2 linked regions of the Haloferula helveola genome follow. The protein of the gene in region 2 interacts with the protein of the main gene of each other region in a pairwise test. Links are inferred from orthologs where the notes say so. Each region holds a gene or a part of one and is shown on either strand. Other genes may lie near its edges.

The links. The genes of interacting proteins can lie anywhere in the genome.
Region 1: the proteins of dnaE (region 2) and dnaX interact in binary tests that used the Escherichia coli proteins (3 or more experiments, as listed by UniProt). The link is inferred for Haloferula helveola from one-to-one orthologs.

What each region holds. Positions count from the first base shown.
Region 1 is NZ_AP024702.1:5,522,762-5,528,190, forward strand. Bases 2,459-5,387 are described here. They hold dnaX (DNA polymerase III subunit gamma/tau), read left to right. Parts: upstream 2,459-3,155; coding sequence 3,156-4,619; downstream 4,620-5,387. Other genes in these bases: HAHE_RS21135 (glycoside hydrolase family 75 protein), read right to left, coding at 2,459-2,552; HAHE_RS21140 (GAF domain-containing protein), read right to left, coding at 2,605-3,099; HAHE_RS21150 (YbaB/EbfC family nucleoid-associated protein), read left to right, coding at 4,632-4,946; HAHE_RS21155 (endonuclease/exonuclease/phosphatase family protein), read left to right, coding at 4,975-5,387. Outside these bases: HAHE_RS21130 (transglycosylase domain-containing protein), read left to right, coding at 1-1,058; more of HAHE_RS21135, read right to left, coding at 1,098-2,458; more of HAHE_RS21155, read left to right, coding at 5,388-5,429. UniProt on the Escherichia coli protein: Part of the beta sliding clamp loading complex, which hydrolyzes ATP to load the beta clamp onto primed DNA to form the DNA replication pre-initiation complex.
Region 2 is NZ_AP024702.1:2,964,612-2,973,583, forward strand. What follows is about bases 1,899-5,949. They hold dnaE (DNA polymerase III subunit alpha), read left to right. Parts: upstream 1,899-2,284; coding sequence 2,285-5,749; downstream 5,750-5,949. Other genes in these bases: HAHE_RS10930 (TAXI family TRAP transporter solute-binding subunit), read right to left, coding at 1,899-2,139; HAHE_RS10940 (hypothetical protein), read left to right, coding at 5,870-5,949. In the rest of the region: HAHE_RS10920 (DUF2288 family protein), read left to right, coding at 1-237; HAHE_RS10925 (hypothetical protein), read right to left, coding at 234-683; more of HAHE_RS10930, read right to left, coding at 823-1,898; more of HAHE_RS10940, read left to right, coding at 5,950-7,771; HAHE_RS10945 (GbsR/MarR family transcriptional regulator), read left to right, coding at 7,841-8,353; transcription termination/antitermination protein NusG, read left to right, coding at 8,350-8,907. UniProt on the Escherichia coli protein: DNA polymerase III is a complex, multichain enzyme responsible for most of the replicative synthesis in bacteria. This DNA polymerase also exhibits 3' to 5' exonuclease activity. The alpha chain is the DNA polymerase catalytic subunit.

The DNA of each region.
Region 1 (5,429 bases), 2.6 Mb from region 2 along the record:
GGATCATCCGCGGCCCCCATATCTTCTCGCCGATTCGCAACATCGATGGTGCACGTGACCAACAGAGCGAGGTCCTCGACCGGCTCATCGCAATGGAACGAATCGACCAAGCGGAAAAGGAACGCATCCAGGCGTTGCCGATCAAGCTGGTACCCGAAGAGCAACGGACGAACGAGCGCTCATATGCCATCCGCGCGGTGCGGGACGAGCTTTCGAAGATTCTGGAAGCCGCCGACATCCGGGCCGACGGGTTGATTGTCCACACCACCCTCGATAGCGGGTGGCAGCTGCGGCTTGAGACCGAGCTCTCGAAGGTTCTACTCGGACTGGAAAAAGGCCGCGGCTGGGAACATCCGACCCACGCCCGGCACGATCCGGGCACGACACCGGCGTATGTCCAATGCTCGGCCGTGACCCTCGACTCCGATACCGGTGAAGTGCTCGCGATGATCGGCGGACGGGATTTCCTCGATTCGCGCTTCGACCGCAGCACCGGAGCCCGCCGGGATCTCGGGACTCTCTTCGAACCGTGGATCGCCGCCGCCGCCGCGGAGCGCGGCAAGCGGGTGATTCCCGGCAACCCGTTGATGACCGGGCGCCAGATCGGACCGACCGAGACCGCCAGAATCGCGAAGCGTTGCGGGCTGGGCGGCCCGTTTCTCGATACCGAGGATCTGTTCCGCGGCAGCGCGGCGTCCACGCCGATGGAAACCGCGGTCGGGCTCGCCACCCTTGCGAACGGCGGCAAGCGACCGAACCCGCACTTCGTAACCCGGATCACCGACGCCGCCGGCGAAACCCTCTTCACGCGCAAGCCGGAAGTCTCGCAGGCGATCACCAAGCACGCAGCCGATCAGGCGAAGGCGCTGTTCCGCACCATCGGCGGCAGCCGATGCTACAACGGCTCCACCGGTTCGGACCGCGACGCATGGATGCTCCGAATCGGCCCCAGCGGCTCGACCGTCGTCTGGATCGGCTTCGACAACCCGGCCCCGATCACCAGCGACGCCAAACTCGAGAGCGTCCTGGTCGACCTGGAGAACCGGCTCGGGAAGTAACCAAGTCCGCCATACGCCAACGGCGAGACTGGCAATGGGCTACTCTTCCCCTTCCTCCGTCTTCGGCGGGTCGGGCAGGAGGTTCGGCCACTCGAACAATTCCACGCCCTCGCCCAGCCCGCCGATTTCCTTCACCAGTTCGGCGCATTTGCTACGCCACTTGCCGTAGTCCGGAGCGTCCTTCTTCTTCTCGCGGCTGTTCGGGAACACCACGTAGGTCACCTTGAGGTCGGACACCGGACGACTGTAAGGCGATGCGTTCTTGTTGAGCTGCTTCGCCATCCGCAACGACGCCTCACCGACTTTGAAGGTCGGTCCGCCGTCACCGACAATCGCCGGATAAACCGTCTTGCCGTGAACCACGACCGCGTAGTCACCGACACGCGGCGCAAATGGATCGCCCGATGCGGTGAGCAGGTTCACCGGAATCACGATGAAGGGATCGTACTCCGCGACGAGGAAGCTGCGGTACTTCATGTCCTGGATGCCCCGCTTCAGATACTCCATCCGGTCCTTCAGCCATGCCTTGCGGGCGGCGGTCGTATTCGGATCCGCAAGCTCGCGCTTGGCATTGCCGATCCGCTTCTCCCAACCGGCCACCATCGGATTCGGCGTCTTGGTTTTCTTCGGCCACCCGTAGCTGGTGAAGGGTTGGTAGTAGGTCGAGTTGACGATCTCGTCGGGCATCGTCGGCAGCCGGTCGCCGTCGGAACCGTCGGAAACCACGTCCATCTCGGCCTGCATCAGGAACACCTTCCGCTTCGACTGCGGATGGGTCAGGTTCAGGATGGTCTCGCAGTCGTAGAAATTGTGGCGGGTCAGCAGCTCGCTGAGCTGTGTCGCATTGCGCTTCAACCGGTCCGTCTTGTTCTCGTAGAGCTGGTAGAACCACCTCGAAACCTGCGCCTTCTCAAGCATGGTCCCGAGCCCCGGCAGCAGTGTGCCCAAATCGGGATTCACCTTCTGGAGTTCGGCGAGGCTCTTGGATGCCTTCGGCACCCGCACGTTGAGCGTGTAGCTGGCGGCATACGCATCGGCGTCGACCCGCTCGTCGGACGCCAGCCCTCCCTCGGTGACCTTGACCTCGGTTTTCAGGGTGATCTCCGACCTCAGCTTCCGGACGTCACCTCCAGTCGCAGCGGTGTGTTCGTTGATCGGGGGCAGGATCTCGTCATCGGGCTTCTTCCTGTCGTCGGCCGCCTGCTTGCGGGCCGCCGCCAAGTCTTCGCGGAGCTTCGCCAGATCCTGCTCATACTGCTCCATCAGCCGTGCCTCGACCTGACGCTCGATGTCACCAATGTCCGGCTCCTGAACAACCGGCGTGTTCCTGGCATCGAGATAGCGCTTCACTCCGCGCAGCAAATCCCTGCCTTGGGGAGTGAAAGGAATCGCGATCCCGGCCAGCACAAGAATCAGAAACGCCAGGCGGAAAAACGGGAAGCCGCGCCGCCGCCGCTCGCGCCGTTCCAAGCCTTCGATCTCGTGGGGGTCCATGCGATCCATACCCGAGTTCCCTAGCACATCCCTCGGATCGGTAAAACGCCGATCACACGGCGCCCGCGACACATTGGTTCACAAGGCGTTCGAGCGCTTCGGCATCGACTTCATCGAAGGCGCCCGCCTCGGTCGAATCGACATCAAGCACCGCGATCACCCGCCCGTTGCGGTCCTTCACCGGTACCACGATCTCGCTCGCCGAGCGGGCATCGCAGGCGATGTGCCCGGGAAACGCGTGGACGTCGGCGACCACCTGCGTCTCGCCCGTTCTCCAAGCGGTTCCGCAGACGCCCCTGCCCCAGCCGATCCGGTTGCATCCCGGTGTCCCCTGATACGGGCCGATTACCAGCGAGTCACCCACGACCCGATAGAATCCGGTCCAGAAATAGTGAGGCATGGCGCCATGCAATACGGCCACCAGCCCCGCCATCCGCGCGATCCGATCCGGTTCATTTTCAACCAGTCCCGCAATCCGCAGCCCCGCCTCGGCATAGCGCTCGCGCTTCTCCGCCTGGCTCAAAATCGTTGGTGTTTCGCCACTCACGGCACTTGTGAAAACCGAAACCTGACAAAGCTGCAAACTCCAATACAGTCGCGCCCGTGAGCTATCAGGTCTTCGCCCGGAAATACCGACCCCGAACCTTCAACGACATCCTCGGTCAGGACCATGTCGTCCGCACGCTGAGGAACGCGATCGACCAGAACCGCCTTGCCCACGCCTATCTCTTCGTCGGCCCGCGCGGCACCGGCAAAACGACCACAGCGCGGATCCTCGCCAAGGCTCTGAACTGCTCGGGCGGCCCGAAGGCCGACTTCGATCCGGACGAACCGATGTGCGTCGAGATCGCGGAAGGGCGCTCGCTCGACGTGCTCGAGATCGACGGTGCCTCGAACAACGGAGTCGAGGAAGTCCGGGCGCTTCGCGAAACCGTCCGCTTCGCCCCCGCCAGCGGACAATTCAAGATCTACTACATCGACGAGGTGCACATGCTCTCGAACGCGGCCTTCAACGCGCTGCTGAAGACCCTCGAGGAGCCGCCGGAGCACGTGAAGTTCATCTTCGCGACCACCGAGCCGCACAAGATCCTCGCCACCATCCTTTCCCGTTGCCAGCGCTTCGACCTGCGGCCGATTCCGGCCGACATCATCGCCAGCCATCTCCAGCACATCGCGACCGAGGAAGGCATCGCGCTCGACGAGTCCGCGGCCTGGGCGATCGCCAAAGGCGCCGATGGCGGCATGCGCGACGCCCAGTCGATGCTCGACCAGCTCGTGGCCTTCTGCGGTGAGTCGATCAGTGAGGCCAACGTGCTCGATGTCTTCGGCTTCACCTCCCGTGAAACGGTCGCCGCCCTCGCTCACGCGCTTCTCGGTCGCAACACCGCCGAGGCGCTGGCCATCGTCCAGCGCGAGGCAGACGCCGGCCGCGAGTTGTCGCAACTCCTCGGTGAGCTGATCGGCGGCCTTCGGGCCTTGCTGATCGCCGGACTCGATGCGGGCGCCAATCCCGAGGGAATCCCCGCCGAAACGTGGGCAGGACTCGTGGAAGCGGCCGGCAGCTACCACGCCGACCGATTGCTTGCCGTGATCGATGTCTTCGCCGAGACCGAAGGCCGGATGCGCTGGTCGACCAACAAGCGCCTCCACCTCGAACTCGGCATGATCAAGGCGATCCAGAGCCTTGGCGAAGTCCGCATCAGCGACGTGATCAAGGTGCTCGCCGGTGCGGCCGACCATTTGCCCGAAAGCGCGGCGGTATCGACTCCGGCTCCCGAGCCGGCGGCGCCTGCACCCGCCCCTGCGGCGCAGCCCGAACCGGCCGCGACCCCGAAACCCGCCGCCAAGCCGTCCAAGCCGGACGTCAACGGGATCGACGGCCTCGACGCGCTGATCGAATCGGCGCCGGACGTCCCGGTCGAACCCATCGCTGCCCCGCAACCGAAAGCCGCCGCTCCGGCACCCGAGCCGGAGCCGGCCAAGGAACAGAAACCGGAAGAAGACGACTTCTACCAAGACCCCCTCATTCAGAAGGCTCTCGAAATGTTCGAGGCCCAAATCCGCTAACCCCTTGATCCCATGAACATCGCAAAGATGATGAAGCAGGCCCAGCAGATGCAGGCCGGCATGCTCGCAAAACAGGAAGAACTCGCCGCCATGGACTTCGAAGCCTCGGTCGGCGGAGGCAAGGTCACCGTGGTGGCCAACGGAAGCGGCGACGTGAAATCGGTGAAGATCGATCCCGCCGTGGTTGACCCGGAGGACGTCGAGTTTCTCGAGGAACTCGTCCTGAAGGGCGTGCAGGAAGCTGTTGCCAAGGGCAAGGAAGCCACCGCCGCCGAAATGAAGAAACTGACCGGAGGCCTCGGTCTTCCGGGTATGCCCGGCATGTGACCCAGCGGCCGGGCCGGGCCTTCATTTCATGCGAACGACCACTCCGCTGATCCGGCGCACCGGCTGGTTGCTGGTGGGCGCCTCGCTGGCACTCCACTTCTTCTCGGTCCTCGCCTACGCCCGCCAGCCGGACCTGCTGGCGGCCTACACGGTCATGCCCATCTGGGTGTGGGGCGGCCTGGGCATCTTCCTTTCGGCCACCGCCTTCTACTTCCTCCGCGCCCCGCTGTCGCTGGTCGTGACGGCGGTGTGGACGCTGACGATTCTTCTCGGTGCCGACGAGGCACGGGTCATCGCGAATATCGGGACGCCCGCACCGCAGCCCGGAGAGGCGGCTCCGGTCGCCGGAGTGAAACCGATCCGGGTGGTGACGCTCAACGTCGCGACCTACCGGTTCGGTGACCCGGCCGACGACATCGCCGCGTGGGATCCCGACATCGTCGTGCTCCAGGAGGCCTCCGGCTATCGGGTGAAAGCGATCGC
Region 2 (8,972 bases):
TACCTGAAACCCCACTGCGAGCGGGGCGTGTTGATCTGGGTCGATCCCGAGCTCGACCTCAAGACGGTTGCGAAGGCCTTCATCGACGACCAGAGCGAGCAGGTCGCCAACTGGCTGGGGAATGGCGACCTGGTCAAGACCGGCGAGTTGCACGCCGCCCAGTGGGAGGGGGGCGACGAGCTCTTCACCGCGGTGGTGGTGACGCCCTTCGTGCTGATGCAGCAGCTCGGTGGCTAGCCTCCGAAACGTCGTTCGATGGCCTCGAGCTCGTCCCGGTAGTGACTGTGAACCAGTAGCTTCGCTTTCTTTTGCGGAGCACGGATGACGAGGACGAGATCCGCTCCGGCGCAGCTCCGGACTTCGACCGCGCCCCGTTCGGTCAACGGAACGGTGAAGCTGTGTTTGCGCGCGACCAGTTCGGCGAGGGGGAGGTATTCGATCTCACGCTCGGCTTCGGCGAGGCTCTCCTCGAGTTTGCGCTCCATCTTCGAGATCATCACGCCCGCCAGCTTGTCGGCGATCGGGTCACGGCTCTTCACTTTGGGCCCCATCGCCCGTCCGAGGTGGATCACATGGAGACCTTGGTCATCGCAGACGAGCCGGAAAGTCTTGGCGCTGGCGATCAGCCCCGGCCGGGTTTTGGTCCGGGGAACGACAATGGTGCTGGTGGAAGTCGCGTTCATCGGAAGGGGATAAACCGGAGCGGTCCGATGGATTCGCGAAAAGGTAGGGACGAGCGCCCACGCTCGTCCGTGGCCCGAAGCGGGCTGCGGGCCGTCCCGTTCCTTCGCGGTCGACCGAGGGCGGTCGACCCGACCTCTCTCAAGACCCCTGCAGGATCTGCAGCTTGTGGCGGACCTGGGCGCCCGCTTCGGCAAGTACGGTCTGGAAGATCCGGAACGACTCGTCGGGCTGCAGGCGCTCCTTCGCGAGTTGGTGCAAGGCGGTCGAGCGGATCATCTGCAACCGCTTCTGGATGTCGACCAGTTCGTCCTTGCTCTGCGGTTTCAGCATCCCGTCGAGGATGCGGTTGAGCTCGAGATAGTACTCGTCGATCCGGTCCTTGCGCTGCTGCAGCAGCCATTTCCCACCGGCCCGGAACAGGCCGTAGCCGGCGACCCCCAGGGAGAAGAGCAGTCCGATGACCTCGGCGTAGCGGACGAGGAAGCCGGGTTCGTTGCGGGCGAAATACTGCGCCGCCCCGTCGTGGAGCGGGAACTGGAGATTCGCGGTGTCGTCCATCGTTCCCATCATGGAGACTTCGCGGTCTCCGACCGTCAGCCGGCTGCGGTTCTCCGCCAGCATGCGGGTGATCCGTCGGGCGGCGGTGTCCGGCAGGTCGGCGCGGGCCGCCAGTACCGTCCGGATCGCCAGCGTGGGTATCGGAGCACTCGGAACACCGGGCTTTCCGTCATGGGGCATCGAGTAGGCGTGGACGGGGATCAGGTAGGGCTCGACGTAAGGGTAGTTGAGTCGAAATCCCTCGATTTCGCTGCCGGGACCGATGTCGCCGCCGATGCCAAGCAGTCTCACTCCACCACCGGCGACCAGCTGCTCGACGGCATCCGACTTCAGGCTCAGCACCATGAGGAGGCCGTCGATCTTTCCTTCGGCAAGGAGGTCGCGGGCTTCGGCAATCCGCATCGGCAGAATCTCGGTCCTGGACACATCCACCTCGAAGTGCCGGATCAGCTCCTCGACCACGCGGTGGCTGCCGCTGTCCGGCAGTCCCACCGCGATCTTTTTCTCCTCGATGTCTCCGGGACCGAGGATTCCCGAATCGTCCCGAACGAGAAAGTGGAGCACGTCCTTGTGGAGCGGGACGAGGGTCCGGATCCCATCGACGGCCACGGTGTCGTTCTGGATCAGGGCCAGATCGGCCTCGCCGGACTGCAGGCGCCGCGCGTTCTCGCCGCTGCCCGCGCTTTCGATCACCTCGATACCCTGCTCGCCATCGCCCACCGCCGTGCGGATGGCTTCAGCCAACGGCAGATACACGCCGCCGGGTTGGCCGGACGACAGCTGGAGGTTCCGGCCCGACTTCGAGGAAAAGGCGAGAAACACGACCAGGCAGACGACTGCCGCGGCAAAGCTGATCGTAAGGATGGCGTAGGGCCGGCGCAGGTCTTTGGAGTTCATGAATCTGGGGTTCTCCGGTCTGCGGAATTCTCACCAGACCGCGGAAACTGGCCAGTCGATTTCGACCTCCGGCCGATGAAGTCCGCTCTTCCGCCACCCCCTTCTTGCCCTACCGCACCGGTCTCGCCAAAGTGGGCCGCGCCCGATGTCCGATTCCTTCGTTCACCTCCACGTTCACACCGAATATTCGCTGCTCGACGGGATGAACCGGTGCAAGCAGCTCGCCAAGCGGGCCAAGGAGCTGGGGATGCCGGCGGTGGCGATGACCGACCACGGAAACCTGTTCGGGGCGGTCGAATTCTTCCAGGCCTGCGAGGCCGAGGGCGTGAAGCCGATCTTCGGCTGCGAGATCTACCTCGCGCCCGGAAAAATGGAGGACAAGAAGGACGTTCCGGGTCGCAAACGGGCGACCCACATGACGCTGCTCGCCGAGACCGACGAGGGCTGGACGAACCTCCAGAAGCTGGTGTCGAAGGGTCACCTCGAAGGACTTTACTACGGCAAGCCGCGGGTCGATCGCGACACCCTGCGCGAGTTCCACGAGGGCATCATCTGCCTGACCGGCTGCATCTCCGGGCCGGTCAACGAATGGCTGCTGGCAGGCGACGAGGCGAAGGCCCGCGAGACGCTCGAGGAACTCGTCGACATCTTCGGCAAGGACAATGTCTACGTCGAGATTCACGACCACGGCTTGGAGAAGCAGCGTGAGGTGATGCCGAAGCTGATCGCGCTGGCGAAAGAGTTCGGGCTCAAGCCGGTCGCGGCCAACGACGCCCACTTCCTGACCCGCGCCGACCACGAGGCGCACGATGTGATGATCTGCATCGGCACCGGACGCCTGCTGATCGATGAGAACCGCATGCGCTACCCGGAGGAGGTCTACTTCAAGACCGCCGAGGAGATGCGCGAGCTTTTCGCCGAGGTCCCGGGTGCCTGCGACGCCACGCTTGAGATCGCCGAGCGGTGCCGGGTCGAGATGAAACTCGATGCGACCAGCTCGGAGAAGTACCCGCAGTTCGAGTCGCCCGACGGCTCGCCGCGCGACGAGTACTTCCGGAAAGTCTGCTTCGACGGCCTCGTCGAGCGCTATGGCGAGGAGAAAGCGGCGGACCCGGAGCTGTGCAAGCGGCTGGATTACGAGATCGACACGATCAACCAGCTCGGATTCGCGTCGTACTTCCTGATCACCGCCGATTTCATCAACTGGGCCAAGGATCACGGCATCCCGGTCGGCCCCGGCCGTGGCTCGGCAGCGGGGTCATTGGTTGCCTACACGATGGGGATCACGGACATCTGCCCGATGCGCTTCGGGCTCCTGTTCGAACGATTCCTGAATCCCGAACGGGTGAGTCCTCCGGACGTCGACATCGACTTCTGCCAAACCAGGCGACCGGAGGTCATCGACTACGTCCGCCACAAGTACGGCGAGCGTAGTGTTTCCCACATCATCACTTACGGCACCCTCGGCGCGAAAAGCGTGATCCGCGACGTCGCGCGGGTAATGGGCATTTCCTACGGCGAGGCCGACCAGATCGCCAAGATGATCGAGGCCAAGCCCGGGGTGAAGCTGAAGGGCGAGTGGGACTCGAAGGCCGAGCTGCGGGAGCTGATCGAGAGTTCGTCGACCTACCAGGAGCTCTGGGATGCCGCTCTGAAGCTGGAGGGGCTGACCCGGAATGTCGGCGTCCACGCTGCCGGCGTGGTGATCGGCGACCGTCCGCTCGATGACCACGTGCCGCTCACGCGGGCGAGTGAAGGTGAGGTCGTGACCCAGTACGACATGGGCGCGATCACCGAGGTCGGGCTGCTGAAGATGGACTTCCTCGGGTTGAAGAACCTGACAGTGATCAAGGATGCGATCGCCCACATCCACGTCCACACCCCGGACTTCGACATCTACGAGATCCCGCTCGATGATTCCAAGACCTTCGAGATCCTCAACCGTGGGGAAACGATGGGCGTGTTCCAGCTGGAGTCCGGCGGCATGGTCGAGACCTGTCGGAAGTACGGCATCACGAAGATCGAGGACATCATCGACCTTCTCGCGCTCTACCGGCCGGGCGCGATGCAGTTCATCGACCAGATGATCGAGGTGAAGCGCGGCAAGCAGCCGTTCTACGAGCACCCGCTGCTCGAGGAGGTCTGCGGCGAGACCTACGGCGTCATGATCTACCAGGAGCAGGTGCAGAACGCCGCGAAGAAGCTGGCGGGCTACACGCTCGGCGGCGCCGACCTGCTGCGCCGCGCGATGGGCAAGAAGGACCCGGCGAAGATGGCGAAGGAGCGCGACAAGTTCGTCGCCGGCTGCCGCGAAACCAACGGCATCGACGAGAAACTCGCCAACGCGATCTTCGACAAGATCGCGATGTTCGCCGGCTACGGCTTCAACAAGTCGCACTCCGCCTGCTACGGCCACATTTCCTACTGGACCGCCTACCTGAAGGCGAACTTCCCGGTCGAGTTCATGGCCGGCCTGTTGTCGAACGAGATCAACAACACCGACAAGATCGGCGTCTTCGTGGCCGAGTGCCACCGGATGAAGATCGAGATCCTGCCGCCGGACCTCAACGAGTCGAAGCTGCGCTTCGCTCCGGAAGAGACTCCGAACGGTGCGATGGCGATCCGCTACGGGCTCGCCGCGATCAAGAATGTCGGCGAGGGCGCCATGGCGCAGGCGATCGCCGAGCGGGAAGCGAAAGGCAGGTTCGAGTCGCTCGAGGACTTCGCCAACCGGCTCGACTCGAAGGTGGTGAACAAGCGCATCCTTGAGAACCTGATCAAGGCCGGCGCCTTCGATTGGACCGGTGAGGGCAGGGCGCAGATGGTGTCGCGGCTCGAGCAGGTGTGCGCCAGCGCCTCGTCGCTCCAGCGCGACCGCGCGGCCGGTCAGGTTTCGATGTTCGACGCGATGGATTTCGGCGCGCCGCCCCCGTCCGCCGCGACCGCGGTCGAAGAGGTCGAGGAGTGGACCAAGGACGAGCGGCTCGTGATGGAGAAGGAACTCCTCGGCTTCTACGTCACCGGTCACCCGCTGGACAAATTCAGGGCGGTGCTCGATTCCGACCGCTACCAGAAGCTCGGACTCGTCGACGAGATCGAGGTCCGCAATCCGCGCGACCGTTTCCCCTTTGCAGGAATGGTGCGCAGTGTTGACGCCCGCCTGACCAAGACCGGAAAGCCGTTCGGCATCCTCGTCGTCGAGGACTTCACCGGCTCGCGGGAGATCATGGTCTGGGGCGAGAGTTACGTGCCGGCGCGCGACGCAGGGATCCTCGTGCCGGGCAAGGTGATCCGCTTCAAGGCCCAGATCCAGATCGACGACCGGACCGACTCCCGCCGTCTCACCGGCTCCGAGATCAACGAACTCAAGACACGCGGCAAGGGCAGCAACGGCAAATCGGTCGAACTCGCCCTGTGGACCGCCAGGCATTCCGAACAGGATCTGAAGGAGATCCGTGCTGTTCTGACCGAACACCCGGGCAAAACGCCGGTTTTGATCCACTTCCAGAATTCCGCGGGGAAACGGGCCACGGTCGAGCTCGGCGAGTCCTTCAAGGTCCGGCGCGGCGCGAAACTCGAGGCCGCGCTAGGACGCTGGCTCAATGAGTGACGGCGGAGTTGCCGTTTTCGTCTTGAGAGAGCCGGCAGGTTTTTTGCAGCGTGTCCGGTCGTAATTCGTCCGGCCGGAGTGGCGTTGGCACGGACTCCGCTCGCCGTTTCCTCCCCCGTCATGACCTCCCGTTTGCTCTTCCTGACTGTCGTATCCGCCGGACCCCTCGCTGGCGAGGTGATCGTGAATTCGGTCGACCTCCCGGATATTGTGGACGAGGTGCTGCTTCCCGACGAATACGAGGAGATGGGCTTTTACGAGCCCCACGCTCCGCCCGGGAAATACACGCCGGCGCAGATTTCCGCCGCGCTCGCGGCCGCCGGCCCTGATGGCAAAGGCTATCTCGAAAGCCGTACGGGACGGCGATTCGTGGGCGATGAACCGACGTCTTTCAGGACCGTGATCGATCCCGCGGGCGCGCTGGTTGGGGTCGACTACTCCGGTAACCCGCTGGATCTGCAGACCTGGACCTCGATTGGTCCCGACGTCACGGTGGACGTCAGTTCCCAAACCCGCCGCGAGCGTACGAGTCGGGACTTCGTGTTCCGTGAGTATGTGAAGGCCGACCCGCCGGGTCCCGGGAATGTCGATGTTTCGGTTTGGTCGACGCGGCTTCCGACGGACGTCGTCGATACCAATCCACAGACGCTTCGTTACAGTCCTGCGGCGGTTCCGGCTTTCATCCCGTCGTCAGTGGTTGCCGACGCGCTGAGCGGTGCGTCACCGGGTGACGTGGTTCCCCTCGTATCCGGCTACGAAGTCATTCCACTCGCCACCGATATCGGATCGGTGGAACGGGTGGTCGAGGCGTTCAACGCGCAATTTGGCGTCGACTTCATTGGAGATCCAAACAACTACCAGACTTGGATTGCGATCACGTCGAACACCATCCAGGTCAACGTTTTGCTGCGTCAGGAGGAGGGCCGGGCCTTTGTGGATCAGGCCCTCGACTACGAACTGGTGGTGCCGGATGCGACGGGTGAGGTGATCTTGAATCCGTTGACTCACCGTGTGGTGGAAGTCACCGACACCACGCGGAACTGGAGCAAAACGTATTCCCCGGCGGGGGTCGTGCCTCCCGAGGTCACTCCGGGCAATGCAGCGGTGCTCGCGGGGAAGCTTGGAACTGGCGAGGCGGGCATGGCTTTGCATGTGATCGAGGATGCGGTTGGTGACACCGAAGACGTCGAACAGGAGGACTTTGACGACCACGGTGCCCAGCAAGGCATCGATTACTCGGGAGACCCGCTGGATCCTGGCACGTGGACCGCGCTCACTTCGGATGACGTGGTTGTCGATTCCTTCGTCGAGCACACGGTCACCACCGAAAGGACGGCGAACCATGAGGTGCGAATGATCTACCGGGAGGCCTCCGATGATCCGGGGACCACGGGCCAGGTGTTCCTGATCGAGAACGACGTGGTCGGGCGTGATATCCTCCAGACGACCAGGAGCCACCTCAACGCCCCCCTTGACCCCGGGAATCTGCCGGAAGGAGTGACGGCGGAGGACGTGCGACGCGTGCTGATGTGGGGTGACCCCGGCGAATCGGTGGTGGTGGCGCGGCTGCGGGAGACACTGCCGGTCTCGGACTACACGACACCGCTTGCCGACATCGTCGATTCCAACGAGTGGGAATTCGGTGTCGACTTCACCGGAGACCCCGGAGATCCGCAAACGTGGGTGGCGACCGGCCCGGCGGACGTCTACATCGACATCTACCATCCGGTGACGCGGGTGAGGACCTTTGAGGAAAAGGTGACCAACTTGGTGGCCATCGTGCCGGCCGGTCTGCCCGCGCCCCTTTTGTCCGAGTTCTCGGTGATGCCCTCATCATTCGGGCGGGTCATGCGAGTCAGTTGGGATCCGCCGTATGGGATGGAGTTCGGGGTTGATGCCGGATCTTTGGAGAGTCTCGTTCCCGGCAACCATCTGTTCAAATCCTTGGGAGAACGCCTTCGGTTCGACCACCACGTCCCCGCAGGTCTCGACCGTTCGTTTCTCCGAGTCGTCCGTCGCTGACCTCGGGGGAATCCCCGATGTTGTTCATTTTGAATTGAACAATCGGCATCAAGGCTCTATTCGCGCTCTATGCCCGAAGTTCAGGAAGATGGCGCCACCCCGGTGGCGGGGCTGAGTTCCCTGGAGCGCCAGGTGGTCGACGTGTTCGTCGATGGCGTGCGCGTGCTCGGGCTTCCTGGTTCGGTGGGAGAAATTTACGGCCTGCTTTACGTCAGCAGGGCGCCGCTTTCGCTCGATGACCTGGTCCTGCGCTTGGGCATCAGCAAAGGTTCCGCGAGCCAAGGGTTGCGAACCCTCAAGGGGCTTGGTGCGGTGAAGGAGGCGGAAGTGGCAGGAGCCCGTCGGACGCATTACGAGGCGGCGGTCGATCTGAAGCGCCTCGTTGGCGGTTTCATCCGCGAGCAGGTGCGCCCGCACCTTGAAAGCGGCCAGCTGAAGGTGGGTCGGCTTCAGGAGGCGGTGGCGGCGGAGGATGACCGCGAGACCCGTGAATTCTACGATGAACGCGTCGCCAAGCTCGAAGGTTGGATGCGTCGCGGGAGGATGCTTCTTCCGCTGATGCAAAAGGTTTTGGGTCAATGAGTTCGGACGCCGACGAGGCGGGCTGGTACTGCGTCAAGACCCAGCCGAAGAGAGAACACGTCGCGGCGGGACATCTGCGCGAGCTGGAGGGCGTCGAGGTGTTCTGCCCCCGTCTCCGCTACCGCAAGGCGACCCGGCGGGGCAAAGTCTGGTGGGTCGAGGCCCTTTTTCCCGGCTACATCCTCGCCCGCTTCGTGCTGAGCGAGATGGAGCGGATGGTCATCTACTCCCAAGGAGTGCGCGGACTGGTGCGCTTCGGCAGCGAGGTGCCGCCGGTGGCGGAGTCTTTCGTCGAGTTGCTCCGGACGGAAATGGCGCGCAATTTCGCCGAAACCGAAGGTCTCGACGCTGAAATCCTGACGGTCGCGCCGCGCATCGAGAAAGGCGAGGAGATCGAGATCGCCAGCGGACCGCTCGGAGGATTCCGGGGCGAGGTTGTGGCGGTTTTACCGGGCCGGGAGCGGGTCAAGGTGCTGCTCGATTTCCTCGGACAGCCTCAAGTCGTGGAAGTGGACCTTTTCAGCCTGCTTCTTCCACGAAAGCCATTGCCCTGAAGGGAGTTCCATCAGTCGGGCCAGATTTGTTCATTTTGGATTGAACAATTTCCTGATTCCTCCAT